Regions from separate parts of the Allobosea sp. P2_A10 genome, predicted to be linked through region 1. Evidence: riboswitches for the same ligand, from Rfam matches in the RefSeq annotation. Region 1 holds a riboswitch; the other holds the start of a gene.
What was found. A riboswitch is a leader RNA that binds a small molecule or an ion and turns the genes downstream of it on or off. The one in region 1 is predicted to bind cobalamin.
Positions count from the first base shown of each region.

Region 2: another riboswitch for cobalamin. It lies ahead of AC1DZY_RS13790 (CbtB domain-containing protein); the one in region 1 lies ahead of AC1DZY_RS11305 (class I SAM-dependent methyltransferase).

Region 1 is NZ_JBFUCS010000006.1:190,699-205,433, forward strand. Features, by position in the region: gene AC1DZY_RS11265 (ABC transporter substrate-binding protein) at 1-467, shown strand, start outside; gene AC1DZY_RS11270 (LysR substrate-binding domain-containing protein) at 581-1,459, shown strand; gene ehuB (ectoine/hydroxyectoine ABC transporter substrate-binding protein EhuB) at 1,611-2,474, shown strand; gene AC1DZY_RS11280 (amino acid ABC transporter permease) at 2,503-3,162, shown strand; gene AC1DZY_RS11285 (amino acid ABC transporter permease) at 3,152-3,811, shown strand; gene AC1DZY_RS11290 (amidohydrolase) at 3,851-5,002, shown strand; gene metC (cystathionine beta-lyase) at 5,112-6,296, shown strand; gene AC1DZY_RS11300 (amino acid ABC transporter substrate-binding protein) at 6,392-7,408, shown strand; cobalamin riboswitch at 7,692-7,887, shown strand; gene AC1DZY_RS11305 (class I SAM-dependent methyltransferase) at 8,015-8,827, shown strand; gene AC1DZY_RS11310 (ABC transporter substrate-binding protein) at 8,851-10,389, shown strand; gene AC1DZY_RS11315 (ABC transporter permease) at 10,386-11,330, shown strand; gene AC1DZY_RS11320 (ABC transporter permease) at 11,327-12,163, shown strand; gene AC1DZY_RS11325 (ABC transporter ATP-binding protein) at 12,160-13,593, shown strand; gene AC1DZY_RS11330 (LysR family transcriptional regulator) at 13,683-14,579, opposite strand.
Region 2 is NZ_JBFUCS010000008.1:158,471-173,205, reverse strand. Features, by position in the region: gene cobD (threonine-phosphate decarboxylase CobD) at 1-206, opposite strand, end outside; gene cbiB (adenosylcobinamide-phosphate synthase CbiB) at 224-1,213, shown strand; gene cobO (cob(I)yrinic acid a,c-diamide adenosyltransferase) at 1,230-1,841, opposite strand; gene cobU (bifunctional adenosylcobinamide kinase/adenosylcobinamide-phosphate guanylyltransferase) at 1,855-2,370, opposite strand; cobalamin riboswitch at 2,421-2,605, shown strand; gene AC1DZY_RS13790 (CbtB domain-containing protein) at 2,643-2,816, shown strand; gene AC1DZY_RS13785 (CbtA family protein) at 2,828-3,586, shown strand; gene AC1DZY_RS13780 (DUF1636 family protein) at 3,637-4,029, shown strand; gene cobW (cobalamin biosynthesis protein CobW) at 4,026-5,078, shown strand; gene cobN (cobaltochelatase subunit CobN) at 5,089-8,604, shown strand; gene cobG (precorrin-3B synthase) at 8,601-9,890, shown strand; gene AC1DZY_RS13760 (precorrin-8X methylmutase) at 9,887-10,519, shown strand; gene AC1DZY_RS13755 (precorrin-2 C(20)-methyltransferase) at 10,524-11,267, shown strand; gene cobJ (precorrin-3B C(17)-methyltransferase) at 11,264-12,055, shown strand; gene AC1DZY_RS13745 (cobalt-precorrin-6A reductase) at 11,998-12,762, opposite strand; gene cbiE (precorrin-6y C5,15-methyltransferase (decarboxylating) subunit CbiE) at 12,761-14,020, shown strand; gene AC1DZY_RS13735 (cobalamin biosynthesis protein) at 14,187-14,579, shown strand; gene cobM (precorrin-4 C(11)-methyltransferase) at 14,576-14,735, shown strand, end outside.

The DNA of each region.
Region 1 (14,735 bases):
GCCAGAGCCTGGCGGCGCTGATCTTCTTTCTCCAGGACGTCCACAGCCTCGGTCTCAAGGCGACGCAGGGCACCTATCTGACGACGGCGTCCTACTGGGATCTCGACGAGCCCTCCCGCGCCTGGTCGAAGCAGTTCATGGAGCGGGCCGGCATGATGCCCTCGATGCTGCATGCCGGCGTCTACGGCGCGGTGCTGCACTATCTCAAGGCTGTGCAGCAGGCCGGCACCGACGATTCCGACAAGGTCGCCGCGGCGATGAAGTCGATGCCGATCAACGACGCCTTCACGAAGGATGCGAAAATCCGGGCCGATGGTCGCGTGCTGCGCGAGATGTATCTCGCCCGCGTCAAGAAGCCGGCGGAGTCCAAAGGCCCCTGGGACTATTTCGAGATCGTCCGCAAGATCGCGCCGGAGGAGACCGTCTGGCCGCTATCCGAAACGAAATGCGCGGCCGCCAAACCCTGAAACAGGTCGCGCGCAGCCGAAAGCCGGTTTCGCAGCCGATCCGGGCGGGCTAGCGTCGGCGTTCCGGCAGTACGATTCCGCCGGAATGCCGATCAGGGCCGGAGCGGGGCGCATTGAACAACCGGCAGATCGAAATCTTCGCGGCGGTGATGAAGTCCGGCACCGTCTCGCGGGCCGCCGAACTGCTCGGCGTCACCCAGCCCGGCGTCAGCCGCATGATTGCCGATCTCGAGCGTTCGCTCGGCTTCTCGCTGTTCGACCGGGTCCGCAACCGCATCATCCCGACGCCCGAGGGCCGGATCTTCTATGCTCAGGTCGAGGCGAGCTTTCGCGGCATGGACACGCTGCGCGCCACGGCCGCGCGCATCCGTGACCATGGCACCGGCCAGATCAGGGTCGGCTCGCTCTCCGCCCTGGGCTCGTCGCTGGTGCCGAAGGCGGTCCGGCGGTTTCGCGACAAACGGCCCGACACGGCGGTAACGCTGATGGTGCTGCCCTCCCGCGATGTGCGCGACGGTGTGGCGGCCGGCGAGTTCGACCTTGGGCTGGCCGCCGACGAGGTCGATCTCAGTGGGCTCGTCCACCAGCCCTTCGTGTCGCCCCGCGCCTCCTGTGCCATTCCGATCGGACATCCTCTGGCGGAGCGGGAGATCATCACGCCGCATGATCTTTCCGGTGTGGACTTCGTCGCCTACGTGCCCGAGGACCGCGCGAAAAAGCGCCTCGACCTCATCATCTCCGAGGCGGGCGCTGTGCCGCCGCAGGTCGTCGTCGAGACGATCTATGCCGCCACGGTGTTCGCGCTCGTTGCGGAGGGCGTGGGGGTAGGTTTGATTAGCCCTTATGCGATTTCCGGGTTCGACCTCTCCAGGATCGTTCTTCGGCCGTTCGAGCCGGCAGTTCACAGCAAAAGCGTCCTGCTATTGCCCTCTGACCGGCCGAAATCGCAGCTCGTGCGCGATTTCATCGACTGTCTGATGGCGGAGCGTTGAGCTTCCTGCGCCAGACCATAACCTCTGGGCATGGAACGATCACCAAAGCCTGATTGTGCGTTGCGCTATCGACAATAGCCTTTGGTCGTGCGTGACGAGCGATCACTGGTGTCAAGCCATGGTCGCTCGCCCGAGCCAAAGGGGATCGACCATGACCGTCACACGCCGCCTTGCCGTCCTCGCCATCTCCATGGTCGCGGCCCTCGCCGCTACTCCGTCACTCGCGCAGCCGAAGCTCGACCTCTCCGGCAAGACCATCACCATTGGAATTCACAACCGCGCGCCCTGGGGCTGGCGCGACAAAGCCGGAGAGGTCGTCGGCTATCATCCCGATCTCGTGCGGGCGGCATTGGCGCCGCTCGGCGTCAAGAAGATCGAGTTCACGGTGGCCGATTTCGGCGCGCTGATCCCCGGCCTGCTCGCCGATCGTTTCGACATCATTGCGTCTGGCGTCGCGATCACACCGGCGCGCTGCCAGCAGGTCCTGTTCGGCGAGCCCGACCTGTCGGCCGGCGACGGGTTGCTCGTGGTCAAGGGCAACCCGCACAAGCTGCACAGCTATGAGGACATCGTCAGGAACCCGGCCGTGAAGCTCGGCGGCGGGCGCGGCACGGAGAACGCCAAGAGCGCGCTCGCCGCCGGCGTGCCGGAGGACCGGCTCCTGCTCTTCCCCAACAACGAGGCAGTGGTGAGCGCCATGCTGGCGGGACGCGTCGACGCCGCGACCCTCTCGGCGCCGAGCGTGGCGGGCCTGATGGAGGGGCCCGGCATGAACGGGATCGAGCGCGCGCTGCCCTTCAAGGGCTACGTCAAGCCCGGCGGACAGGAATACATGATGGCGACCGCCGTCGTCTTCGCGCCCAAGGACCAGGCACTGCGCGACGCCTATAATAGCCAACTCGCCAAACTGAAGGCTGACGGCACGATGAGGACGATCATGACGAAATACGGCTTCACCGAAGCCGAGATGCCGCCGCAGGCCTCGACGGCGCAACTCTGCGCGCCAAAGAGCTGAGCAGCGGCCCCGCCCGGAGAACCCGACGATGAGTTTCGCCGAGGTGCTGTCGGGCATCTTCGAGGGCTTCCGCATCACCGCCGCGGTGACGGTGCTGGGCATGCTCTATGCCGTGCCTTTCGCCTTCCTCGCCGGCGTCACCCAGTACAGCGCCCGCGGATGGGTCCATGCCGCGATCACCGCGATCATCGAATTCTGGCGCTCCTCGCCGGTCATCATCCTGCTCTACGCTTTCTACTACACGCTGCCGGGCTTCGGCCTGCGGCTGTCGGGGCTGACGGTCGGCGCGATGGTGCTCGGGCTCAACATCGGCGCCTATGGCAGCCAGGCGGTGCGCGCGGCCCTGCAGGCGCTCGATCGCGGACAGGCCGAGGCCGGGCGCTCGCTTGGTCTGCGACGCGCGCAGATCCTCGTCCTGATCGAGCTGCCGCAGGCGCTGCTTGCGATGATGCCGACCTTCATCAACCAGTTCATCCAGCTGGTGAAGGGCACCGCGCTGGTTTCGCTCATCACGCTCAGCGACATGACCTTCCGCGCCAAGGAGATCGCCCAGCTCAACTACGACCCCGTGAAGGTCTACACCGGCCTGCTCGTGGCCTATTTCGTCATCTGCTACCCGGCGACGGTGGTCGGGCGCTGGCTGGAACGCAAGGTCGGCGCCGGACGGAAGCTGGTCCATGACGTTTGACGCGGGCTTTGCGCTATCGCTGCTTCAGCCGATCGGGAAATCGCTTGGCACGACGCTGTCCGTGACGCTGCTGTCCTGCCTGTTTGCGGCGCTGCTCGGCTTCGCGCTGGAGATCACCCGGCGCTCCAGCGTGCCGATGCGCTACGCGATGCGCTTCGTCATCGACTTCATCCGCTCGACGCCTGTACTCGTGCAGCTCTATTTTCTGTACTATGTGCTGCCGGTCTACGGCATCAAACTGCCCGCTCTCGTCGTCGGAGTTGCGGCGCTCAGCATCTACTATTGCGGCTACCTCGCCGAGGTCTTCAAGGCCGGCATCGACGGTATCGCGCGCGGGCAGTTCGAGGCCGCCAAGGCGCTAGGGCTGGGACGGCTCCAGACGGTAGCGCTTGTCGTCGCGCCGCAGATGCTGCGCAACATCGCGGCGCCGATGGGCAGCTATTTCATCTCGATCTTCAAGTCGACGCCCTATCTGGCTGTGATCGCGGTGCCTGAATCCTTCGGCTCGGCGCTCGACATCGCCTCCGACACATTCCGCTACGCCGAGCCCATGGCTGTCGTCGGCGCGATCTTCCTGTCGATCGCGGTCGCCTTCTCCTGGCTCATCCGCCGGCTCGAAGTCCGTCTCGCGCTTTCGGCGCAACGCTAGCCTCGACACTCCTGCCATTCGCCCAAAACGAGACCTACCATGGACGCCGATCTGATCGCGAAACTGACGCAGTGGCGTCGCCACCTTCATGCGCATCCGGAATTGTCCGGGCACGAGACCGGCACGGCGGCCTTCGTGCAGGAGAAGCTCGCCGCGCTGGGCATTCCGTTCGTGGCGGGCGTCGGTGGCGCCGGCATCGTGGCGACGCTGTCGCGGCCGGGCTCCAGCCGGACGGTCGGCCTGCGGGCGGACATGGATGCGCTCCCGATCAACGAAGCCAATGATGTCGGTTATGCCTCGATCCGGCCCGGCGTCATGCATGCCTGCGGGCATGACGGGCACACGGTCGCGCTGCTGGGGGCGGCCGAGCTGCTGACGCGCGACGAGAGCTGGAAGGGGCAGATCCAGTTCGTCTTCCAGCCGGCGGAGGAAAACGGCGCCGGCGCGAAGGCGATGATCGCCGACGGGCTCTTCGAGCGCTTCCCGATGGAGCGGATTTTCGCCTTCCATAACTGGCCGGGCATCGAAGCCGGCACGGTTGCGGTCCATGACGGGCCGGTGATGGCGGCGGGCGGCCGCTGGACCGTGACCTTGCACGGCCTCGCCGGCCATGCCGCGATCCCGCATCTGACGCGCGATCCGATCGTGGCCGCCGCCAATCTGATCATGGGGTTGCAGACGATCGTCGCGCGCAATGTCGATCCGGTCGATGCCGTCGTGCTCTCGATCGGCCAGATCCAGGGCGGCGTCGTCAGCAACCAGATTCCCGAAAGCGTCACGCTCGTCGGCACGCTGCGGACCTATCGCCCGGAGGTTCGCGAGGCCGTGATCAGGCGCATGGAAAGCCTGATCGCCGGAACCTGCGAAGCCTACGGCATGCGCGCGGATGTCGAGATCCTCTCGACCGGCCGCCCGATCATCAATTCGGCTGCGGAGGCGGCCCTTTCCGTGAAAGCCGGGCAGGCCGTCGGCGCGCCTGTCCGGCGCGATGTCCGGCCAAGCACCACGGGCGACGATTTCTCCTTCCTGATCAGGGAGCGCCCCGGCGCCTATGTCTGGATCGGCAATGGCCCCGCCGCTCCCGAGGGCGAACTTCACAACGCGCGCTACGACTTCAACGACGCGATCCTGCCGGTCGCCGTCGGCTGGATGAGCGAGGTCGCCCGGCTCGCCCTCTCCGATGCCGCCTGAGCCATAACCGGAAGGCATCGCCCGATGCCATCAGCCTGATTGCCGTCTTTCGTCAAACGCTTACGCCATGTTTCGCCAATGCGCCTGGTCCCACGAAAGGGATGTCTCCATGCACGACCTCACCCGCTGCGTTCATCACCCGGCCGTCAACGAGGATGGCTATGCCAGCCTGGCCGTCCCGACCCATCGCGCCTCGACCATCGTCTACAAGGACGCTGCAAGCTTCGCGGCGCGAAAATACCGCGGCTTCGACGGCTACACTTATGGCCTGCACGGCACGCCGACGACGCGGACGCTGGAGGCGCAGCTTACCGCGCTGCATGGCGGCGTCCGCACCGTGCTCGTGCCCTCGGGCCAGGCCGCCGTGACGATCGTGATGCTTTCGGTGCTGATGCCGGGCGATAAGGTCTTGATCCCCGACCATGTCTACCCGCCGGTCCGCAGCTTCTGCGCCGACTATCTCGAACCGCGCGGCATCGCCTACGGCGTCTATGATCCGCTGATAGGGGCCGGCATCGCCGACCTCATCGACGACGCGACGAAGCTGGTCTGGGTCGAGTCGCCCGGTTCCGGCACCATGGAGGTGCAGGACGTGCCGGCGATCGTGAAGGCCGCCAAGGCCAAGGGCGTGCTCGTCGGCTGCGACAACACCTGGGCGACGCCGCTGATCTTCAAGCCGCTGGCCCATGGCGCCGATTTCGCCTGCGAGGCCCTGACCAAATATGTCGGCGGCCATTCCGACCTGCTGCTCGGCTCGATTACGGTCGCTGACATGGGTCTGCGCCAGAAGCTCAAGGAGATCCTGCGCGGCTTCGGCGTCGGCGTCTCGCCCGACGAGTGCCAGCTTGCCTTGCGCGGCATCGAGACGATGGGCCTGCGCATCGCCCATATGGGCAAGATCTCCGAGGACTTCGCCAAACGCCTGACGCACTCGCCGGCGGTCGAGACCGTGCTGCATCCGGCGCTGCCGTCCTGCCCCGGCCATGAATTCTGGAAGCGCGACATGGGCCGCTCGTCGGCCGTGTTCAGCGTCGTGCTGAAGCCGGTCGCCGAGGAGACGCTCGAAGCCGCGCTGACGGCGCTCAGGATCTTCGCGATCGGAGCCTCCTGGGGCGGTACGCGCAGCCTGATCGCGCCGATGGCTGTCGAGGGCGACCGCACGGTCAATCCCTGGGCGCACAAGGGCACGGTGCTGCGCATCAGCATCGGGCTGGAGGACGTCGATGACCTCTGGAACGATCTCGATGGATTGCTGATCGCGCTTGAACAGAGGCCGGTCGCCAAGATCGCCTGAGACAACGGGACCGAAACGAGACCGACGCGACGGGGCAGCCCGCCGCGATGGGAGAGCTTTGCCTGACGACACCCAAAACAGAAAAGGGGACCACGATGAAACGATGGATTCTTGCACTCGCCGCGCTGACAACGATAGCCGCCCCGGCAGCGGCTCAGACCAGCGGCACGCTCGCCAAGATCAGGGAACGCGGCCACGTCATCTGCGGCACCAGCCCGGGCGTGGCAGGCTTCTCGATCCAGGATGCGGTCGGCCGCTGGAACGGCTTCGACATCGACATCTGCCGGGCCTTGGCGGTCGCCATCTTCGACGATCAGGACAAGGCCAAATTCGTGCCGTTGACCTCGAAGGACCGGCTGATCGCCTTGCAGGGTGGTGAGATCGATGTGCTGCCGCGCACCACCACCTGGACGCTGTCGCGCAATCTCGGACAGGGCGTCACCTTCACCGCCGTCAACTACTATGACGGCCAGGGCTTCATGGTGGCGAGGAAGCTCGGCGTCGCCAGCGCGACCAGGCTCGACGGCGCCTCGGTCTGCGTCGCGCAGGGCACGACCAGCGAACTCAACCTCGCCGATTTCTACCGCCGCCAGAAGATGAAATACGAGGTCGCCGCGTTTGGAACCTCCGAGGAGGCGCTCAAGGCCTATGAGTCCGGGCGCTGCGACGCCTACACCACCGACATCTCGGCCCTGTCGGCGGTGAAGTTGAAGCTCCAGGACCCCGAGGCCCACATCATCCTGCCGGAGGTGATCTCCAAGGAGCCGCTCGGCCCCTGGGTCCGCACCGGCGACGAGGGCTGGTTCAATCTGGTTCGCTGGACGGTGCTGGCGCTTATCAATGCCGAGGAACTGGGCGTCACGCAGGCCAATGTCCGCGAGATGGTCAAATCGACCAATCCCGAAATCCGCCGCTTCCTCGGGCAGGACGGCAAGTTCGGCGAGGCGATGGGCGTCAGCAACGACTGGGTCGTGCGGGTCGTCGCCACGGTCGGCAATTACGGCGAGTCCTTCGAGCGCTATCTGGGCGCGCAGTCGCGTCTCAAGTTGTCGCGCGGCCCCAATGCGCTCTGGACCAATGGCGGCCTGCAATACAGCCCGCCGTTTAGATGAGATGCCGCGGATGAGATGTCGCCGATGCGGGAGCTGTAAGCCGGCTTCCGTATCGGCGTGCGTGGCATCCTGCATTTATGGGGAGCCTTCCAGCAGAGCGAGCCGAATCGTCGGTTGACAATAGTGTTACGTTATACTGTAACAAATTATCTGCCGCCCACGATCCGGATGTCCAATGTCTCCCTGCCTGCGCCATACCGACCGCCACGCTCCGGCTGAGTGCCGCCGCATCGCCGGCCATCCGCATCTCGCAAGATTCCATATTGCGCTGCCGTTGCGGACATGCTCCCTTTGAGGGGTCGGTTCCCGAGAGGGATCAAAAGGGAATCCGGTGAACGCTTGCAGAAGCGTGAATCCGGAGCTGCCCCCGCAACTGTTAGCGGCGAGCGACGTTCGATCAAGCCACTGGGTTCGCCCGGGAAGGCCGAACGAAGCCTCGACCCGCGAGCCAGGAGACCTGCCGACGTCGTGAAGCATATCAACCGGGCGGGGTGCCCCGGAAGGAGCTCTGATGACGGTCGCTCTCCTGCGCGGGTCTCACGCGCACCAAGAACCGAACGGCGCCAAGGCACCGGCCGCCACCCGTCCGCGGGAGGCCGGTGACGGATGTCGAATGCTGCATCGTTAGCGTCGGAGGCGTCGCCGCGCCCGGGTGCGAATTTCGATCTCAAGGACGAAATCCGCGCCTATTGGTCCAAACGCGCCGAAACCTTCGATCTTTCATATGGCCACAGGATCAGGACGCTGGCCGAGCTCGACGCCTGGTCGCGGCTGATTGCCGGGCATGCCGTGATCTCGGCTAGCGACCGCGTGCTGGAGCTCGCCTCGGGCACCGGCGAGATCACGCGCGTGCTGCTGGGCTTCGGTTCCAGCGTCGATGCGATCGATCTCTGCGAGCCGATGATCGCCCGCGCCAGGGCCAAGCATGCAGGCGCCCGCGTGCGCTTCCATCTCGGCGACGCCGAAAACACCATGATGCCCGACGGCCGATACGACGTGGTCGTCTGCCGCCATCTCGTCTGGACGCTGGTCGATCCTGAGCGCGCTCTGGCGGACTGGCTGCGCGTGCTGAAACCCGGCGGCGCGCTCGTCATCGTCGACGGCGACTGGGTCAATCGCTCGCGCAGGGCGGTGCTGCTGCAGCGACTGTCGAAATGGCTCGACCGGCTGACGGGCGCCGCCGTGCCTTGGGACGAGGATACGCACCGGCGCATCATGCGCGGCGTCTTCTTTCGTGACGGGCTGAGCGTGCCTGCGCTGGCGGCGATGGTCCACAGCATCGGCTTCGAGCGCTTGCAGACCGGCCCACTGACCGGGATCAAGCGCCGCCAGTTCGCATCGGCCTCGTGGAGCGAGCGGCTGCGGCTGTTCGCGGCCCACGACCACACCTTCATCCTTTCGGCTCGCAAGCCGCTCTGATCGCTTCAACCGGAGATAATGTCATGATGCCCTGGGCTCTTTCGCGCCGTCTCTTCCTTGCCGGCGCCTGCCTTCTGCCGCTCGCCGCCATGCCGGCCAGCGCCCAGCAGGGCGAGCCGGTCCTGCGCGTCGTCGCGCCCTGGGAATACACCTCGAACGATCCCGCCGACACTGGCTTCGTTCTGGCCCGCATGGGCGTGGCCGAGACGCTGGTTCAGGTCGAGCCGGAGGGTCAGCTCGTCGGCGGCGTCGCCGAGGGCTGGAGCCTGTCGGACGACAAGCTGACCTGGCGCTTCAGGCTGCGCGGCGGGGCGACCTTCCATGACGGGACGCCGGTGACGGCCCACGCCGTGGCCGCCAGCCTGAAGCAGGCTTTCATCGGCGAGAGCATGGCATCCGTGCCGCTCGACTCCGTCGCGGTCGACGGGGCCGACGTGCTGATCAGGACCAAGACCCCGTTCGGCGCGCTGCCGGCCTTTCTCTGCGACTACGCCTCGATCGTGCTTGCCCCATCGGCTTACGCCCCGGACGGCAAGGTCGTGAAGATCGTCGCGACCGGCCCCTATCGGCTGGTTTCGGTCGACGGCAAGACGACGCTCGATCTGGAGCGCTTCGAGGGCTACGCCCGCGCCAGGCCCGCCATCGCCAAGGTGCGCTATACAGCGGTGGTCAACGGCGACACCCGCGCCAACATCGCGATCGCGGGGGACGCCGACCTCGTCTACACGCTGGCGCCGACCGCGACGCCGCGCATCAATGCGGCCGGCCAGATGAAGGTCGAGAGCGTCACCATCCCCCGCATCCGCGCGCTGTTCTTCGATACGGGCCTGCCGCAATTCGCCGATGTCCGGGTCCGCCGCGCTATCGCTTTTGCCGTCGACCGCGACGGCATCGCCAGGGCGATCCTGCGCCATCCCGAATCGAGCGCCTCGCAGCTCCTGCCGCCGATCCTCTCGGGCTGGCACCGCCGCGACCTGCCGGCGCTCAGTCATGATGTGCCCGCCGCCCGCAAGCTTCTCGACGAGGCCGGCTGGCAACCCGGGGCGGACGGAATCCGCACAAAGGACGGCGTCCGGCTCGCCGCCAAGCTTCTGACGCTGGCCAACCGGCCGGAGTTGCCGGTCATGGCCGCGGCAATCCAGGCGCAGCTGCGCCTGATCGGGATCGACGTCACGATCGAGGTCGGCCCCGGCAACAGCGTGCCGGCCGCGATCAAGGACGGCACCATGCAGATGACGCTGGTCTCGCGCACCTATGTCAACGTGCCCGAGCCGATCGCGACGATCATCCCCGACTTCACCCGTGAGCGTTCGACCTGGGCCGTCGTGCGCTGGGACGGCCGCGACCGGATGAAGACGCTGACGGATGCCTATATCGCGAGCTTCGACGACGCCCGGAAGGACCAGTTGCGCGGTGAGATCGTACACCTGCTGCATGACCAGATGCCGGTCGTGCCGGTGTCCTGGACCGAGCACACCGTCGCCGTCTCCGGCCGGCTGCGCGGCGTCACGATCGATCCCTACGAGATGCGCTATCTGGTCGAGCGGATGGCCTTCAAGTGATCGCGCTCCTCGGCCCGCGTCTGGCGCAGGCGGCTCTGACCGCCTGGCTGCTGGCGAGCCTGTGCTTCGCCTTCGTCCATGCGCTGCCGGGCGACACGGCGCTGCGCATCGCCTCGGCGCGCGTCGGCGAGGAGCGGATCACGGCCGAGACGATCGATCGCATCCGGCGCGAGGAGGGGCTGGACCGGCCGCTGCTCACGCAATACGGCGCCTGGATGGCGCGCCTCGCGACCGGCGATCTCGGCCATTCGCTGGTCTCGCGCAAGCCGGTCTGGCAGGAGATCGCCTATCACGGCCGCTTCACGCTGGGTTTGGGCGCGCTCGGCTGGCTTTTGTCCTATCTGATCGCCCTGCCGCTCGGCATTGCCTGCGGCGTCAGCCCCGGCGGCCGGCTCGACCGCGCGACCAATGCGGCCGCCGTCGCGCTCGCATCGATGCCGAGCTTCCTCGTCGGCATCGGTCTGATCTCGATCTTCGCGCTCAGCCTGCGCTGGCTGCCGCCGGCCGGCTTCCGCACGGCCTCGCACATGGTCCTGCCGGCGCTGACATTGGCGTTGGGCCTGGCCGCCTTCTCAGTCAGGATCATCCGCAACGCGGTCGTCGAGGTCCAAAGCGCCTTCTACATGACATTTGCCCGGATCAGGGGACGGTCCGCCGCGCAGGCCTTCCTGCATCACGGCGTGCGCAACGCCGCGATCCCGGTCGCGACTTTCGCCGCGCTGCAATTCGCCTATGTCGTCGACGGCTTCGTCGTGGTCGAGACCCTGTTCAATTACCCAGGCCTCGGCGAAATCCTGGTCAAGGCGCTGATCGCGCGCGACGTGCCCATGATCATGGGCACGGGGCTCGTGGTCGGACTGATGTATGCGGCGGTCAATCTGCTGGCCGATCTCGCCTGCCTCGGGCTCGACCCGACCCATCTTGCACGGCGCGCCGCATGAGCCTTGCTCTCGGCCGCCCGCGCCATCTGCCGTCGCCGCATCTGGTTGTGCCGCTCTCGCTGCTCGGCAGCGTCGCCGCGCTTGTGCTGCTTGGCCCGCTCCTGCTCGGGCAGGATCCGACGGCGCAGGATCTGCTGCGAACGCTGGACGGGCCTGGCCGCGAGCATCTCCTGGGCACCGACCATCTCGGCCGCGACGTTGCGGCGAGGCTCGTCCATGGCGGCGCGCGCTCGCTTGGTATCGCCATCGCCTGTGTCGTGGTCGCCACCGGGACCGGCCTTACGCTTGGCCTCGTTGCCGCCTATGCCGGGCGCTGGGCCGACAGCGCGATCATGCGGCTGGCCGATCTGATGCTGGCCTTTCCCGGCATCCTGCTGGCGCTGCTGATCTCCGGCTTTCTCGGTGGCGGCATCCTGCCCATGTTGATCGGCATCAAGCTGGCGCTCTGGCCGCAATTTGCCCGGATGGCGCGGGCCATCGCGATCGGCGAACTGGCCCAGCCCCATGTCGAGGCGGCCCATCTCGCAGGCTTTCCCGCCAGCACCATCCTGATGCGGCATGTCATGCCGGCGGTGATGCGCCAGATCACGACATTGGCGACGCTCGGGCTCGGCGCGGCGATCATGTCGATCTCGGCACTCGGGTTTCTTGGGCTCGGCCTGCAGCCGCCGACGCCGGAATGGGGCGCGATGATCAGCGAGACGCTGCCTTATATCGCGGAGGCGCCGGTGCAGATGGCGGCGCCCTGTCTGGCGATCTTCATATCCGTACTGGGTGCGACGCTACTCGGCCAGGCGCTGTCGGAAGGTGCGGCTGTGGCGGAGGGGACATGACGGCCGCAGCGGCGCTGGCGATCTCCGGCCTGACCATCCGCGACCGGACCGGCGTCGCGCTGGTCGCCGACCTCGACCTGGAGGTGGCGGTCGGCAACGCGCTCGTGCTGATCGGCGAGACCGGCAGCGGCAAAAGCCTGATCGCACAGGCGGTGATGGGGTTGCTGCCGCCCGGCTTCACGGCGCAGGGCACGATCGCGATCAACGGCCATGATCCGGTCGACGCCAGCCAGCCTGGGCTGCTGCGCCTGTTCTGGTCGCGCGAGACCATGCTGCTGCCGCAGGAGCCGCGCGCGGCGCTCGACCCGACGATGCGGATCGGCCGCCAGCTCGGCGGAGACGGCCGCGCGGCGGGCATGCCGGTTGCGTCCGCGCTGTCGGCGGTCGATCTTCCCGCCGATGTCGCGCTGATCTATCCGGCGATGCTCTCGGGCGGGATGGCGCAGCGCGTGCTCGTGGCGTCGGCGCTGGTCGGCCGCGCGCCGCTCCTGATTGCCGACGAGCCGACCAAGGGGCTGGATGCCGCCAGGCTCGGCCAGACGACCGCGCTGCTCGTCTCGCTGCTTTCGGCAGGGCGCAGCCTGCTGGTCATCACCCACGACATCGCGCTGGCGCGCGCGCTTGGCGGCACGGTCGCGGTCCTGCGCGACGGCGGCGTCGTCGAGCGCGGACCAGGCGCGGAGGTCTTCGCCGCGCCGCGCCATCCCTATACCCGCGCCTGGCTCGACGCCGACCCGGCTGGTTGGCGCTCGTCCCTGCGCTGTTGCGACGTGGACCCGCCGGTGCTGGAGGCCAAGGGCCTGCGCTTCGGGTTTCGCAACCGGCCGGCGCTGTTTTCCGATATCGACATCCACCTCCCGCCCGGCAGCGTTCTCGGCGTGACCGGCCCCAGCGGCTGCGGCAAGACCACGCTCGGCAACGTGCTGCTCGGCCTGCTGCCGCCCACAGTCGGCAGCGTCTCCTGGCAGGGAGTGAATCCTTATCGCGACCGGGCCGGCGCGGGACGGCTCAGGCGTCGCTACCAGAAGCTCCACCAGGATCCCGCCAGCATGTTCCTGCCGGGCCGCCCGCTCGCGCGCCAATTCGCCGATCTGGCGGAGGTCGTGCCCGCGCTCGTGCTCGGCCGGGACCTGCCGCCGCTGCTCGCGCGCCTGAGGCTGGACGAGAAACTTTTGTCGCGGCTGCCCGCGGAAATCTCCGGCGGCGAAGCGCAGCGCCTCGCGCTGGCGCGAATCCTCCTGATGAAGCCGGCGCTGATCGTCGCCGACGAGCCGACCTCGCGGCTCGATCCGCTGGTCCAGCGCGAGACGATTCACTTGCTGCGCGAAATCGTCGCCAGCGAGCGGCTCGGTCTGGTGCTGGTCAGCCATGACCGCGCTTTGCTGGCCGCCACCGCCGACGAAGTGATCGGGTTCGACCCGCCCCTGTGAGCACCGCAGACGATCGCGGCTGGCGACGACCTTCATGTGAAAATCATTCAAAACGCCGCTATTGCAGGGTATTTTTTCGCTCTCGGCGCTCAGGCAGCGTTCGGTTCCCAGTCCGCGACCTCGACGGCCAGCAGGGCGGCCGCCTCGACGATCGGGCGGACCGGCATCGTCACATAGGACGCCGTGAAATTCATCGGGTTTGGGATCCAGTCGCAATTGAGGGCGACGAGCTCGCCGGAATCGAGGAAGCGCTGGACCAGCGGGGACGGGAGGGTTGCGATCCCCAGCCCGTCCAGCGCCATGTTGAGGCACGCTGCGAGATTGCTCGACGAAACCGGACGGCTGAGGCGGCTGTTACGCTTGAAGTAATCGACGACCTCGGCATAGGGCCGCGTATTCTTCGCATGGGTCAGGATCGGGAAGCGTGCCAGATCGTCGGCGCTGGCGGGGTCGGGCAGGGCAGCCGCGAAGCGGGGCGCGGCGACCCAGAGCAGCGACACCGTTCCAAGCGGAAGATTGGCGACCGAGAGATCCGAGACCGGGCCGTTGAGAAAGGCCACGTCGAGCGTGCGGTCGAGCAGATTGCGCTGGAGGTTGAAGGTCAGATCGACGCTGAGTTCGACCACGACCTGCGGAAAGCGCCGCGCCATCTCGCGCAGGAAGCGATGCAGCCAGGTCTGCGCCACGGTCTCGGCGACGCCGAGCCTGAGGATAGACTGGCGCGCCGTGGCGTCGCCGGCCTGAAGCAGGGCCTCGACCGCCTCGAGCGCTCGTGCGGCGAGCGGGAGCACCGTCTTGCCCTGTTCGGTGAGCACGACGGACCCGGCATCGCGCTCGAACAGGCGCAGGTTCAGGACGGCCTCAAGCGCCGCTATGCGCGCTGAAATATTCGGCTGCGTCGTGCTCATCTGTTCCGCGACGCGGCGAAAGTTCCTCAGCGAAGCCAGCCAGACAAAGGTTTCGATCTGCTTCAGCGTGATCTGCAAGGCGATCTCCCGCAGGCCTGTCGGTCGCTCCGCAATCGCCGGTCCGGCGAGGACGCAAGCTTCAATGGTAGGATAGATATTTTCTATCTTATGAAGACAATCAAATAATTAGACGTGATCCTCGATTGCGGCCATCCTTTTGCATGGTCGGAAGGG
Region 2 (14,735 bases), on a different contig from region 1:
CGATAGGCCGCGCGCGCCGCGGTCAGCACGGCACTTTCGTCTGATGCGCCCGGAAGACGCTGCCACAGGCTTAACGGCAGGCCCGGAAGCGGATAGGGGATGGGATTAATCCCTGTGGACAGATCGATCCACGGCCCGGGCGCGGCTGGAAACAGTGCCTGCGCCTGCGCCAGATCGCCACCGTGCCAGATTTCGCCTTCAGCCACGATCGTCCCCACTGCGCATGAGCCCCGCCGAGACCCTGCCGCTGCTTCTTGCCGCCCTCGTGATCGAGGCTGCGCTCGGCTATCCGCAAGGCTTGTATGCGCGGATCGGCCATCCCGTCACCTGGCTCGGCGGCTTGATCGGCCAGCTCGACCGGGATTTCAACCGGCAGGATTTGGCATTCGCCGTGCGCCGCAGGAAGGGCGTCGCCGCGCTCGCCATGCTTCTCGGCGCGACCATGGCGCTCTCGCTGGCGCTGGCGCTGTTCTTCCATCTCTTCGGTGCGTTCGGGATTTTACCGATGGCGCTGCTGGCCTCCTCCCTGCTGGCGCAGCGCAGCCTTTACGAACATGTCGCGCGCGTGGCCGAAGCCCTGGAAAGCGGGGATCTCGGAGAGAGCCGCAAGGCCGTCGCCATGATCGTCGGGCGCAATCCCGAGACGCTGGACGAGGCCGCGGTAGCGCGCGCCGCGATCGAGAGCCTGGCCGAGAACTTTTCCGACGGCGTCGTCGCGCCCGCGTTCTGGCTCGGCGTCGCCGGCCTGCCGGGCGCGGCGCTCTACAAGGCGATCAACACCGCCGATTCGATGATAGGGCACAAGACCGAACGCCATCTCGCTTTCGGCTGGGCCTCGGCGCGGCTCGACGATCTCGTCAACCTGCCGGCCTCGCGGCTGAGCGCTCTGCTGATCGTCGCAGCCGCCGCGCTCGACTGGCAAGCCGACGCGCCGGGCGGCTGGCGGGCGATGCGCAGGGACGCGCGCAGCCACCGCTCGCCCAATGCCGGCTGGCCGGAGGCCGCGATGGCAGGCGCGCTCGGGTTGCGGCTGGCGGGGCCGCGCATCTATGGCCGGACCAGGGTCGAGGATGCCTGGATGGGCAATGGCCGGGCCGAAGCCGGCGCGGCCGACGTCCGGCGCGCGCTCAGGGTCTACCGCAAGGCTTGCCTGCTGCTCTGGGGGCTGGCAGGGCTCGGCTCGCTGATCGCTGTCGTGGTCTCGTCGATCTGAGCTGGCCGGCTCAGCCTCAGAACTCGATTCCCGCCTGCGCTTTCACGCCCGCCGCGAAATGGTGCTTCACCAGCGTCATCTCCGTCACCAGATTGGCTGCCGCGATCAGCTCCGGCTTGGCGTTGCGGCCGGTCACGACAATGTGGAGATCGTGCCGGCGCGCGGCCAGCGTCGCGACGACCTCGGCCAGGGGCAGATAGTCGTAGCGTAGCGCGATGTTGAGTTCGTCGAGCACGATCAGCCGGATCGTCTCGTCGGCCATCAATTCCCGGACCTTGGCGAAGGCGCGCTCCGCAGCCGCGATGTCGCGGGCCTTGTCCTGCGTCTCCCAGGTGAAGCCCTCGCCCATGCTGTGCCAGGCGATCTGGTCGCCGAAAGCATCGAGCGCCCGGCGCTCGCCGGTCTCCCAGGCGCCCTTGATGAACTGCACCACGCCGACGCGCCAGCCATGGCCGAGCGCGCGCAGCATCAGCCCGAAGGCCGCCGTCGATTTGCCCTTGCCCGGCCCGGTGTTGACGATCAGCAGGCCCTTCTCGATCGTCTTCGAGGCGACCTCGGCATCCTGCACCGCCTTGCGCTTGGCCATCCTGGCCTTGTGGCGGGCGGCCTCGTCGGTCTCGGTCGTCATCGCATCGCGTCCGCTATTTCACCTGCATGGGGATTCCGGCCACCATGAAGACCACGCGGCCCGCCTGCGCCGCAAGGTTCTGGTGGAGCCGGCCGGCCTCGTCGCGAAAGCGCCGGGCCAGCGCATTATCGGGCACGATACCCAGCCCGACCTCGTTGGAAACCAGCACGACCGGAGCCGATGCTGCCTTGCAGGCCGCGATCAGATCGAGCCCAGCCGTTTTCGTGTCGTGGCCGGCAAGAATCAGATTGGTCAGCCAGAGCGTCAGGCAGTCGACCAGGATCGGCCTTCCGGCGGTGACGGAACGAATCCCTTCCGGCAGCGCCAGCGGCGCATCGACCGTCAGCCAGTCCGGAGAGCGCCGCGCCCGATGCTCGGCGATGCGCGCGATCATCTCGTCGTCATAGGCCTGCGCGGTCGCGATATAGGCCCAGGGCGGCGGCAGCGCCTCGATCAGCGCCTCGGCATGGCGGCTCTTGCCGGAGCGCGCGCCGCCGAGGACGAGAGTGAGATGGGGAGTTGTCGCCACGTCGGGTCCAATCGTGAGCGCGCTGCATTGCACAGCCGCCGCCACATGGCTAATGATCATCCCCGACGGTGCCCCGGCAACGGGGTGAAAAGGGAACGCGGTGAAATACCGCGGCTGCCCCCGCAACTGTAAGCGGCTAGTGTCGCGCCATCGGCCACTGGGAGACATCCCGGGAAGGCGGCGCGAAGCCTTAAGACCCGCGAGCCAGGAGACCTGCCGTCGTCGTATCCGCAATCCAACAGGCCGCCGGCGGGGCGGCCAGGAGAACCACGATGAACACCGTCTCGATTGCCTCCCAAACCAGCGTCTCGGACCGCGCCAAGGCGGCTGCCGTCGCGCTCGTGCTCGGCAGCGTGCTGATCTTCACGGTCGGCTTCGCGCATTCGACGAGCGTCCACAACGCCGCTCACGACACGCGCCACACGCTCGCCTTCCCCTGCCACTGAGGGGAAACGACATGATCAATCGCGTTCTCACGGTCAGTCTTCTGGCCGGGCTTCTGGCTGGGCTCGTCATCGCCGCGCTCCAGCACGTCACCACCACGCCGCTGATCCTCAAGGCGGAAACCTATGAGGCGGCGCTGCGGGCTTCAGTTCCGTCGCTTGCAGCCTATGACGGTGGAGCCCGCATCATCCTCGCCCATGGCGCGGGCGGCGACGCAGCCGGCCACGACCACGCCGAATGGAAGCCGCAGGACGGCCTCCAGCGCACGGCCTTCACCACGCTCGTCACGGTCGCGACCGCGATCGGCTTCGCCGCGCTCCTGCTCGGCGGCATGATCGCGGCCGGCGAGACGATCGACGACCGGCGGACGATGATATGGGCGGCCTGCGGCTTCCTCGCCTTCGGGCTCGCGCCGGCCGCGGGCCTCGCGCCGGAACTGCCGGGCAGCGCAGCAGCCGACCTGCAGGCGCGCCAGATCTGGTGGATCGCAACCGCGCTCGTCACCGCAGGCGGCCTCTTCGTCTTCCTGCGCATGGACACGCCCTGGCTGAGGGCGCTCGCGGTGCTGGCGATTCTCGCGCCGCACGTCATCGGCGCACCGCATCCCGCCGCGCCCGAAAGCAAGGTGCCCGCCGAGATCGCGGCGCATTTCACCGCCCTGTCGCTGACCCTGCAGGCCGCGCTCTGGCTCGCCACCGGCTTTGCCGTCGGCGTGCTCTGGCCAAGGGCGTCGCGCAAGGCTTCGGCTACCCGCCGTTCGGCCCAGGCCTGACGCCTCGCGAGCTCCCCGAGCGGGAGCGCGCTCGCAAACGGAGGCGATCCATGTCGCAAGGCAATCTCACCATCCATGTCTGCACCGCCTGCCGGCGCGTGCGGGAAGACCTCACCGAGGGCTTCGACCAGCCGGGCCTGGGCCTCGCGGAAGCCCTGACCGCTAAACTGGCTGGCACGGAGGGCATCACCGTCACGCCCGTCGAATGCCTCGCCGTCTGCAAGCGGCCCTGCACCGTCGCCTTCGCGGCCGACGGCAAATGGACCTACCTGATCGGCGACCTCGACCAGGACACCCATCTCGACGATATCGTTAGCGCGGCGCAGAGCTTTGCCGCCAGCGCCAACGGCATCATTCCCTGGAAAGAACGACCGCTGCCCTTTCGCAAGGGCGTGGTGGCGCGCGTGCCCCCGATGCCGCGCGAGCAAGGACAGACATCATGACCGAAACACTCGCCACGACCACGCTTGCAAAGGTGCCCTGCACCATCATCACCGGCTTCCTCGGGGCCGGAAAGACCACGCTGGTGCGCCATCTGCTCGAGAATGCCGGCGGCAAGCGTCTGGCCGTCCTGGTCAACGAGTTCGGCGATCTCGGCTTCGACGGTGAATTCCTGAAAGGCTGCGGCATTTCAGGCTGTACCGACGAGGATGTCGTCGAACTGCCCAATGGCTGCATCTGCTGCACCGTCGCCGACGATTTCGTGCCGGCGCTCGAAAAGCTTCTGAACCGCGAAAACCCGCCAGAGCATATCCTGATCGAGACGTCCGGCCTGGCCCTGCCCAAGCCGCTGGTCACCGCCTTCAACTGGCCGGCGATCCGCAGCAGAGTCACCGTCGATGGCGTCATCGCGGTGGTCGACGGACCGGCCGTGGCCGAGGGCCAGTTCGCCGATGACCCAGAGGCTATGGCCGCCCAGGCCGCGCAGGATGCGTCGGTGGAGCACGACAATCCGCTGGAGGAGGTCTTCGAGGACCAGATCCTCTGCGCCGACCTGATCCTGCTGAACAAGAGCGACCTCGTCGATGCGGCCGGCCGCGAGCGCGTCAAGGCCGAGATCGCGCAGCATCTGCCCAAGGCGATCAAGATCGTCGAGACTAGCCATGGCAAGGTCGAGCCGGCGCTGGTGATCGGTTTGTCGGCCGCAGCCGAAAACGATCTTGCGGGACGTCCCTCGCATCATGGCGAGGGCGAGGACCACGACCATGACGATTTCGACTCGGTCTCGCTGCCGCTACCGGCCGGCCTCTCGCCCGAGACCCTGTCGGCGCGCATGAGCAAGGCTGCGGAAGCCGAGGGCGTGCTGCGGCTGAAGGGCTTCGCCGCCGTGCCGGGCAGGCCGATGCGGCTCGTCGTGCAGGGCGTCGGGCGTCGCGTCAGCCATCATTTCGACCGGGCCTGGGGCGAAGGCGAGGCGCGCGACGGCAGGATTGTCGTGATCGGCCTCAAGGGCTTCGACCAGAAGGCTGTCGCGGCGGCGCTGAACGGGTGATGATGGCGCCATGCACCTTCTTCCGACCAGCGAGATCAGGCTTGACGACGGCGCCGACGCCGTCGATCTCGGCCTGCCGCCAGGGGATGTGCTGGTGCTGTCCTTCGCCGACAGCGACCTCTCGGCAATCGCCGCAGCAGCCGGGGGGAGCGGGCTTGCCGTCCGCCTGGCGTCGCTGCGCCGGCTGAGGCATCCGCTTTCGGTCGATCTGCTGATCGAGAAGACCGTCGCGAACAGCCGCTTCGTACTGGTGCGCTGCCTCGGCGGGCTCGACTACTGGCGCTATGGCGTCGAGCAGCTGGCGGCTTCCTGCCGGACGCATGGCGTGGCGCTGGCGGTGCTGCCGGGCGACGACCGGTCCGATGCCAGACTGGCGGAGTACGCGACCGTACCTCCCGCCTGCGCGCAGGCGATGCTGGATTATTTCCATGCCGGCGGCGGCGCGGAGAACATGCGGCGGTTGCTGGCGCGGGCGGCGGACTATCTCGATGCCACCCTTCCCTCATCCGACCCGGCTGCGCCGGGCCACCTTCTCCCCCGAGGGGAGAAGGCAAGACGCGCGAAGGATCTGGCGCCCTTCTCCCCTCGGGGGAGAAGGTGCCGGCAGGCGGATGAGGGCCGGCGAGACGCCGATGATCTCGCCCCTCTCCCACTGCCTTCGCTTTTCGTGCTCGGCCAAGATGCAAGGCCGAGCGACTGGCGCGAAGCCCTCGCCGCCCTCCCCGACGACCGCGCGCTCGTTCCCATCCTCGTCTACCGTTCCGGCGTCGCGGCCGGCGATACGGCCATGGCCGACGCGATCTCGGCCGCGCTCGCCGCGCGCGGCCATGCGCCCCTCGTGCTGGCGCTGACCAGCCTCAAGGACGCGACCGTCGCCGCCGAACTCGCCGCGCTGATCGCGTCGCGCAAGCCCGCGCTGATCGTCACGACCACCGCCTTCTCGGCCCGCGACGGCGCGGATTTCGTGCTCGACGCGGCCGATTGCCCGATCCTTCAGGCCGTACCCGTCGGCAGCGCGCGCGAAGCGTGGCAGGCGTCGCCGCGCGGGCTTTCGGCCGTCGATCTCGCCATGCAGGTGGCGCTGCCGGAGTTCGACGGGCGGCTCGGGGCCATTCCCGTCGCCTTCAAGGCCGATGTCGCCGACCCTGCAACGGGCCTCTCGGTCCGCCGGCTCGTCCCGGACGCTGAGGGCATCGCGGCGCTGGCTGATCTCGCCTCGGGCTGGATATCCTTGTCGGCCACGCCTGTCGCGGAGCGCCAGCTGGCGCTGGTGATGTCGGATTATCCCGCGCGCGGGGGCCGGGCGGGATTCGCGGTCGGGCTGGACACGCCGGCGAGCGTGGCGACGATCAGGGCGTTGCTGGCAGGGGCGGCGTATACCCTCAGCCCTCATCCTGAGGAGCCGCGCAACGGCATCTCGAAGGATGGTCCAGTTCTCTCCGGGCTTGCTGGAGCATCCTTCGAGACGCAGCTTTTGGCTGCTCCTCAGGATGATGGCTCGCATTTGATGGCCTCCCTCACCACCGGCCCTGCCGAATTCGCCGTGCCACTCGCGACCTATCGCGACTGGCTCGCCACCATTCCCGCCACGGCCCGCGACGCGCTCATCGCCGCACATGGCGAGCCCGCCCCGCAAGACGGCGCGTTCCATTACCGCGTCGTCCGCAACGGCAACCTGACCATCGCGCTGCAGCCGCCGCGCGATGCGACGCCCGACCGCAAGGCGGTTTATCACGACCCCGATGCGCCGCCGGGCCATGCCTATCTCGCCTTCTATCTCGGCCTGCGCGAGATCCTGCGCATCGACGCGCTGATCCATCTCGGAACCCATGGCACGACCGAATGGCTGCCGGGCAAGGCGGTCGCGCTCTCGGCCTCGTGCTGGCCGCGCCTGGTCACAGGCGGGCTGCCGGTGATCTACCCTTATGTGGTAGACGATCCAGGCGAGGCCGCGCCGGCCAAGCGCCGGCTGTCGGCGATCACGCTCGGCCATCTGCCGCCGCAACTGGCGCAGACGGACGCGGCGGGCGAGGTCGCGTTGCTGCGCGATCTGGTCGAGGAGTTCTCGCAGGCGCAGGTGATGGATCCGCGCCGAGCCGACATCGTCGCACGCGAAATCCGCGACCGGGCCAAGGAGAGCGGGCTCTCCGAGAGTTGCGGCGTCACCGACGACCTCGATATGAGCGAAGCGCTCACCCGGCTCGACGCGCATCTCTGCGACATCGCCGAACTGCCGTTTCGCGATGGTCTCCACGTCTTCGGCCAGGCGGCGCATGACCCCATCTCCTCGCAGGCGGAGCGGACAAACCTGCTGCGCGCGCTCGACGGGCGCTTCGTGCCGCCGGGGCCGGCGGGATCGCCGCATCGCGGTCGCGCCGACGTGCTGCCGACCGGTCGCAACCTCTCGACGCTCGATCCCCGCGCCATCCCGACGCGAGCAGCCGCGCGGCTTGGTGCTCTGGCGGCGAAGGCGGTGATCGCGCGCCATCTGCAGGAGCATGGCGATTATCCGCGCCGGATCGTGATGGACCTCTGGGCCTCTCCGACGCTGCGCTCCGGCGGCGAGGATATCGCCCATGCGCTGGGGCTGATGGGTGTCGAACCGCTCTGGGACAGCGCCTCGACGCGGGTGACCGGCTTCTCGATCATCCCGCAGCCAAAACTTGCCCAGCCCCGACTCGACGTGACCATCCGCATCTCCGGGGCGTTCCGCGACACGTTCCCGGGCCAGATCGCGCTGCTGGATGCCGCCGCACGCGCGGTCGCGGCGCTCGACGAGCCCGACGCGTGGAACGAGCCAGCCGCCGCCCGGCGTCGCGGCGAAGCCGGTGCGCGCATTTTCGGCGCCGCGCCCGGCCGCTACGGCGCGGCGACCGCCGATCGCGCGCTCGATGGCGACTGGACCGCCCGGGACGAACTCGGCGCGGCCTATCTCTCCGCCTCCAGCCATGCCTATGGCGGCGTGGAGGGCGCAGCCTCCGCCGATGCCGGCTTCGCGGCGCGGGTGCGGTCGGCCGACGCGTTCGTGCATGTCAGCGACACCGCCGGCCGCGACATTCTCGAAGCCAGCAGCGCCGCCGACGTGATCGGCGGCTTTGCCGCAGCGCTGGCCACGCTCGGCGGCAAGGCAGCGCTCTACAGCCTCGATTCCTCAAATCCGGACGTGCCGCGGGCCCGCACCCTGCCCGAAGACATCGCCCGCATCGTGCATGGCCGTCTGACGCATCCGCGCTGGATTGCGGCCCATCTCGCCCATGGCTGGCGCGGCGCGGCTGAACTCGCGGAAGCCGTCGACACGCTCTTCGTCTTCGCGGCAAGCACGGACGCGGTCTCCGACGGCCTGTTCGACGCGGTCTTCCAGGCTTATTGCGCCGACGCCCAAGTCTGGAGCGCGCTGGAAGCCGCCAATGCGCCGGCCGCCGCCTCGATCCGCTCGCGGCTGGAGGAGGCGCGCCGGCGCGGCCTCTGGACCAGCAGGCGCAATTCGGTCGGGGCTTTCCTCTCGGCGCGCGAGGCGGCGGAATGAGCGCGCTGCCGCAACCGGCGCTCAGGCGCGGCTGGTGCCCGAGCACGCTGAAGCCGATGGAGACCGGCGATGGCTTGTTGGTCCGACTGCATCCATCGGGAGGCGTGCTGACGCCGCCGCAACTCGTCCGCATCGCCGAATTGGCGCGAGTGCACGGCAACGGGCTGATCGAGATTTCAGCGCGGGGCAACATGCAGTTGCGCGGGATCACGGCTGGCACGCATCCGGCATTGGTCGCGGCGCTACTCGGCGAGCTGCTCGTCGAAGAGCATGACGGCGACGGCCCACAGCGGCTGACGCTGGTCTCGCCGCTGGCGGGGGCCGATTCCGGTGAGTTGATCGATGCGGCTGCGCTCGCCAGTACCGTCGAGACTGCCGCTCGCATGATCCCGGGGTTGCCGGCGAAAATCCTCGTCGTTGTCGATGGCGGCGGGGCGATCTCGCTGGATGCTTTCGATTGCGATCTGCGCATCGTCGCGATCGCGGGGCGCGCAATCGCCCTTTGCCTGCCGGGCGGTGACTGGCGCGGCCCCGTTGCCACGGCCGACGCGCCGGCGATTGTCGCTGCGGTCCTGCGGCGTTTCGCAGGACATCATATCGCCTCGCCCGATACGATCCGACGGCTACGCGATCTCGGGCCGTCGGCGCTGATGGCGCTGAGCGAGTTACCCACGACCACAGCCCCACCGCCCCGGCCCGCGCCAGCACGCGCCGGTCTCTTCGCACTCGGCGACGATCGTTTCGCCGCCATCGCGGCCCTGCCCTTCGGCCGTTGCGACGCCGCGACGCTTGCCGGACTCGGCGAGGCGGCCGCAGCCAGCGGAGCAAAGCGCCTGCGCCTCTCGCCCTGGCGCGGCATCGCCTGCCTCGGCCTGACGAATGCCGCCGCGCGCAACTGGCTTGCCGCCGCCGACCGGCTCGGCCTGATCAGGCAGAACGACGATCCGCGCCTCTCGGTGCAGGCCTGCGCCGGCAGGCCGGCCTGCCTGCGAGCCGAGACCGACGCCATGGCCGACGCCGCGCTGCTGGCCGAGGCCGCGCGGCCACTGCTGGCCGGCGGCTTGAGCCTGCATGTCTCGGCCTGCGTCAAATCCTGCGCAAAGCCAGGCGCGTCCGGCCTCACACTCGTTGGCCGGGAGGGGCGCTACGGCGTGGTTCTGGACGGGACGGCGCGCGATCCGGCTCTTGCCGAGCTTGACCTTTCCGAGATCCTGCGGCGTCTGCAGCCCGGACAGGATCTTTTCACCCGCCTGCAACCGGGTTGTGCTTCGGGACCAGAGTGTTGACCACGCGTTACGACTACATCCAGGACGGCGTCGCGATTTATGAGCGCTCCTTCGCGATCATCAGGGCGGAGGCCGACCTGTCGCGTTTTCCGGGCTCGGCGGGGCGCGTCGTCGTCCGGATGATCCATGCCTGCGGCATGACCGACCTGCCGGCCGACGTGGCGATGTCGCCCGATTTCTGCGTGGCGGCCGAGACCGCCCTGCGGGCCGGCGCGCCAATCCTGTGCGACGCCAAGATGGTCGCCAATGGCGTGACGCGCAGCCGCCTGCCGGCGAAGAACGAGGTGGTCTGCACGCTCGACGAGCCCAGCACGGCGGTGCTTGCGATCGATATGGGCACAACGCGTTCGGCTGCGGCGATGGAGTTGTGGCGGCCCCGGCTTGCCGGCGCGCTCGTCGTCATCGGCAATGCCCCGACGGCGCTGTTTCGCCTGCTCGAAATGCTCGATGCCGGCGCGCCGAAGCCCGCCGCCGTGATCGGCATCCCCGTCGGCTTCGTCGGCGCGGCCGAATCGAAGGAAGCGCTGGCGCAGGATGGGCGAGTTCCTTTCCTCGTGGTGCGCGGACGACGCGGCGGCTCGGCGATGGCGGCGGCTGCCGTCAATGCGCTGGCGCAAGAGAAGGAGTGAGCCGGTGAGCCTGGAACCGGCGAAAGTGCTGCTCTTCGGCGTCGGGCTCGGCCCCGGCGACCCCGACTACATGACCGTGCGCGCCCGCGACATCATCCTGAAGGCCGACAGGCTGGTGCATTTCTGCAAGCGCGGCCGGCGCGGCAACGCCCGCATCACCGCCGACGCCGTGATCGCGCCCGACGCAGCCCGCGAGATCGAGCTTGCCTTCCCCGTGACGATCGAGGTTCCCGTCGAGGATGCCGGCTATACCGGGCCGATCGCGGCTTTCTACGACGAGGCCGCCGAGACGCTCGCAAACGAGATGCAGGCAGGCCGCACCATCGCCGTGCTCTGCGACGGCGACCCGTTCTTCTACGGCTCATTCATGCATCTGTGGCGGCGGCTTTCGCACCGCTTCCCGACCGAGGTGGTGCCCGGCGTCACCGGCATGGCGGGCGCCTGGACGCGCGCGAACGCGCCGATCACCTGGGGCGACGACGTCATGACCGTGCTGCCGGGCACCTTGTCCGAGGCGGAGCTGGTCCGACGTCTCGTCGACACCGACGCCGCCGTGATCATGAAGCTCGGCCGCAACCTGCCCAAGGTCCGGCGCGCGCTGAAGATCGCCGGGCTGATCCATCGCGCTGTTTATGTCGAGCGCGCCACCATGGCCGGGCAAATCGTGCTGAAGCTCGGCGACAAGCCCGACGACGAGGCGCCGTATTTCTCGATGGTGCTGGTCCCCGGCGAAGGGCGGCGGCTGTGAGCGGCTCGCTCGCCATCGTGGGCCTCGGCCCCGGCGAGGCGCATTGGCTGACGCCGGCCGCGCAGGCGGCGATCGAGGCTGCGACCGATCTCGTCGGCTACGGCCCCTATCTCGCCCGCATCCCGCTGCGGGAAGGCCAGACCAGGCACGGCTCCGACAATCGCGTCGAGATCGTCCGCGCGGGGCATGCTCTGGAACTGGCGGCCTCGGGCAAGACCGTCGCGGTGATCTCCGGTGGCGATCCCGGCGTCTTCGCCATGGCGGCTGCCGTGTTCGAGGCGCTCGACGGCGGCGATCCGGCCTGGCTTGCGCTGCCGATCGCGGTCGAGCCCGGCATCACCGCCATGCTGGCCGCGGCGGCGAGAGCCGGCGCACCGCTGGGCGGCGATTTCTGTGCTATCTCGCTGTCTGACAATCTCAAGCCCTGGGAGGTGATCACGGCGCGGCTCGAGGCGGTGCTGTCAGCCGATCTGGTGATCTGCCTCTACAACCCGATCTCGAAGGCGCGGCCCTGGCAACTCGGCGCGGCGCTCACGCTCGCGGCCCGGCATCGCGCGGCGGACACGCCGGTCATCTTCGCGCGCGCGGTCGGGCGTCCCGACGAAGCCCTGCGTGTGCTGACCCTCACCGAGGCTGTGGCGGCCGCCGACAGCGCCGACATGGCGACGCTGGTGATGATCGGCGCATCCTCGACAAGGTTGATCGCGCGCGCGGGCGGCGCGCCTTATGTCTACACGCCGCGCTCGGTGACGAGCAGCCCCTGCGCCACCAGCCAGGGCAGGACCTGATCGATATGCTCGACGCATTCGACATCGGGCTTGCGCGGACGCTGCACCATGATCACGGGGAGCCTGAGCCGACGCGCCGCCACGAGCTTGCCGGCCGTCGCGTCACCTCCCGAGTTCTTGCTGACGAGAATCTCGACGCGCTCGCGCGCCATCAGCTCTTCCTCGTCATCGGCATGGAACGGGCCGCGCTGCTGGATCACCGTGACATCGTGCAGAGGCAGGCGGTCGCCGATCGGCTCGATGGCGCGGACGAGATAGTGGTGGCGCGGCGAATTCGCGAAGAGCGGCAGCTCGAGGCGTCCGATCGTCAGGAAGACGCGCCTGGGCTCGGTTCCCAACGCCGCAACGGCGGCCTCCATGTCGAGCACGCTGCGCCAGCGATCGCCGTCCTGCGGCGTCCACGGCTTGCGGCGGATCGCGATCAGCGGCACGCCTTCGGCCTTGCAGGCGGCCTGCGCATGAAACGGCATGATCGCAGCGAAGGGATGCGTCGCATCGACGACCGCGACGATGCCTTCCTCCCTCAGATAGCTTCGCAAGCCGTCGATGCCGCCGAAGCCGCCGACGCGGACAGGAAGGTTCAACGGTCGGGGATCGACGGTGTGCCCGGCCAGCGAGATGATGGCGCGAATTTCGGGAGCCTGCTCAGCGAGATGCTGGTCAAGCGCTGCCGCTTCGCTCGTGCCACCCAGGATGAGGACGGTCATGTCACTGTTTTCGCCTGAATCTGACGTGCTGTCGAGCAGTCCGTTCGCGCCCGCCGCGCCATGGCTCGCGCTGGTCGGCCTCGGCGAGGATGGTCGCGCCGGGCTGTCTCCGGCTGCAACCGCCGCGCTCGACGGCGCGGAACTCGTGGTCGGGGGCCGGCGGCATCTGGCGCTCGCAGCCCCGCTTGCAGCCGAGACACTGGCCTGGCCGAGCCCGCTCACCGAAGCCTTCCCGGCGATCCTGGCGCGGCGCGGCCGCAAGGTCTGCATTCTCGCCTCGGGCGACCCGTTCCATTACGGCGTCGGCGTGCAACTGGCGGCGTTCGTTCCCGCCGCCGAGATGACGGTTCATCCTCAGCCCTCGGCCTTCTCGCTCGCCTGTGCGCGGCTGGGCTGGGCGCAGCAGGATTGCGCGCTGGTCTCGCTGCATGGCCGGGCGCTGGAGCGCGTCATTCCGCATCTCCAGCCGGGCGCGCGGGTGCTGGCGCTGTCATGGGACGCAGCCACACCCTCGAAGCTCGCCGCACTGCTGGCGGCGCGCGGCCTGGGCGCTTCGCGCGTGACCGTGCTGGAGGCGCTCGGCGGACCGCGCGAGCAAATCCGCACCGAGCTTGCCCAGGCATTTGCGCTGGCCGGCATCGACCCGCTCAACCTCGTCGCGATCGAGGTCACCGCCGAAGCGCAGGCGCGCATCCTGCCTCTGGCCTGCGGGCTCGACGACGACTGGTTCGAGCATGACGGCCAGATCACCAAAGCCGATATCCGCGCGATCACGCTATCGGCGTTGCGGCCGCGCGCCGGGGAACTGCTCTGGGATGTCGGTGCTGGTTCAGGCTCGATCGGGCTGGAATGGTGCCTGCGGCATTCGCAAAACCGCGTCATCGCCTTCGAGGAGAAGCGCGAACGGGCCCAGCGCATCGCTGCGAACGCGACGGCGCTGGGGGCGCTTGCGGTCTTCATCGTCGAAGGGCCGGCTCCCGCGGGCTTTGCCGGCCAGCCTGCACCGGACGCCGTCTTCATCGGCGGCGGGATCGGCGACGCCGGTGTGTTCGAGACGGCATGGGCCGCGCTGAGGCCCAGCGGGCGGCTCGTCGCCAATGTCGTGACACTGGAAGGCGAGGCAAGGCTGGCGGAACTGTTCCGAGAGCATGGCGGATTGCTGCGCCGCATCGGCGTCGCCCATCTCGACCGGGTCGGGACGCTGCATGGCTGGCGAAGCGCAATGCCGGTGACGCAATGGCGCGTGGTGAAGCCGTGAGTTCCAGCCGCGCTGTCCCCACCCTCGGCGTCATTCCGGGCGCAGCGCTGCGGAGGCCCGGAATCCATCGTAGGGCGCCGTCCATGCTTTACGATGGATTCCGGATCGGCGCGGCTGCACCGCTTGTCCGGAATGACGGAGAGGGTGAACTGAGCGAGTTCCCATCATGACGGTCGGCCGCCTCATAGTCGGCATCGGATTGCGGCCTGGAACGGTCGAGGCCGATCTGCGCGACTGCCTAGAGCAGGCGCTGGCGGCAGCGGGGCTTGTCGGCCAGATCGTTTCGCGCATCGCGACGCTGAGCGCACGTGCCTCCGAGCCGGGGCTGATGGCGCTGGCGATAGCGCGCAGCGCGGATCTCGTCGCCATTCCCGACGAGGCGCTGAAAGGCTTCGAGGCCTCGTGCGCGACGCGCTCGACCCGGGTCGCCTCGCTCTACGGCGTCGGCTCGGTTGCGGAGGCTGCCGCGCTGGCCGCCGCCGGCCCGGGCGGAACGCTGATCCTGCCGCGCATCGCGACCGCGCGCGTCACCTGCGCGCTGGCGAGGGCCGCGTCATGACGGTCCATTTCATCGGCGCAGGGCCGGGTGCGCCCGATCTCATCACCCTGCGCGGTCGCGACCTGATCGCGGCCTGCCCCGTCTGCCTTTATGCCGGCTCGCTAATCCCCGGTGCGATGCTCGACTGGTGCCCGGCGGGAGCGCGCATCGTCGACA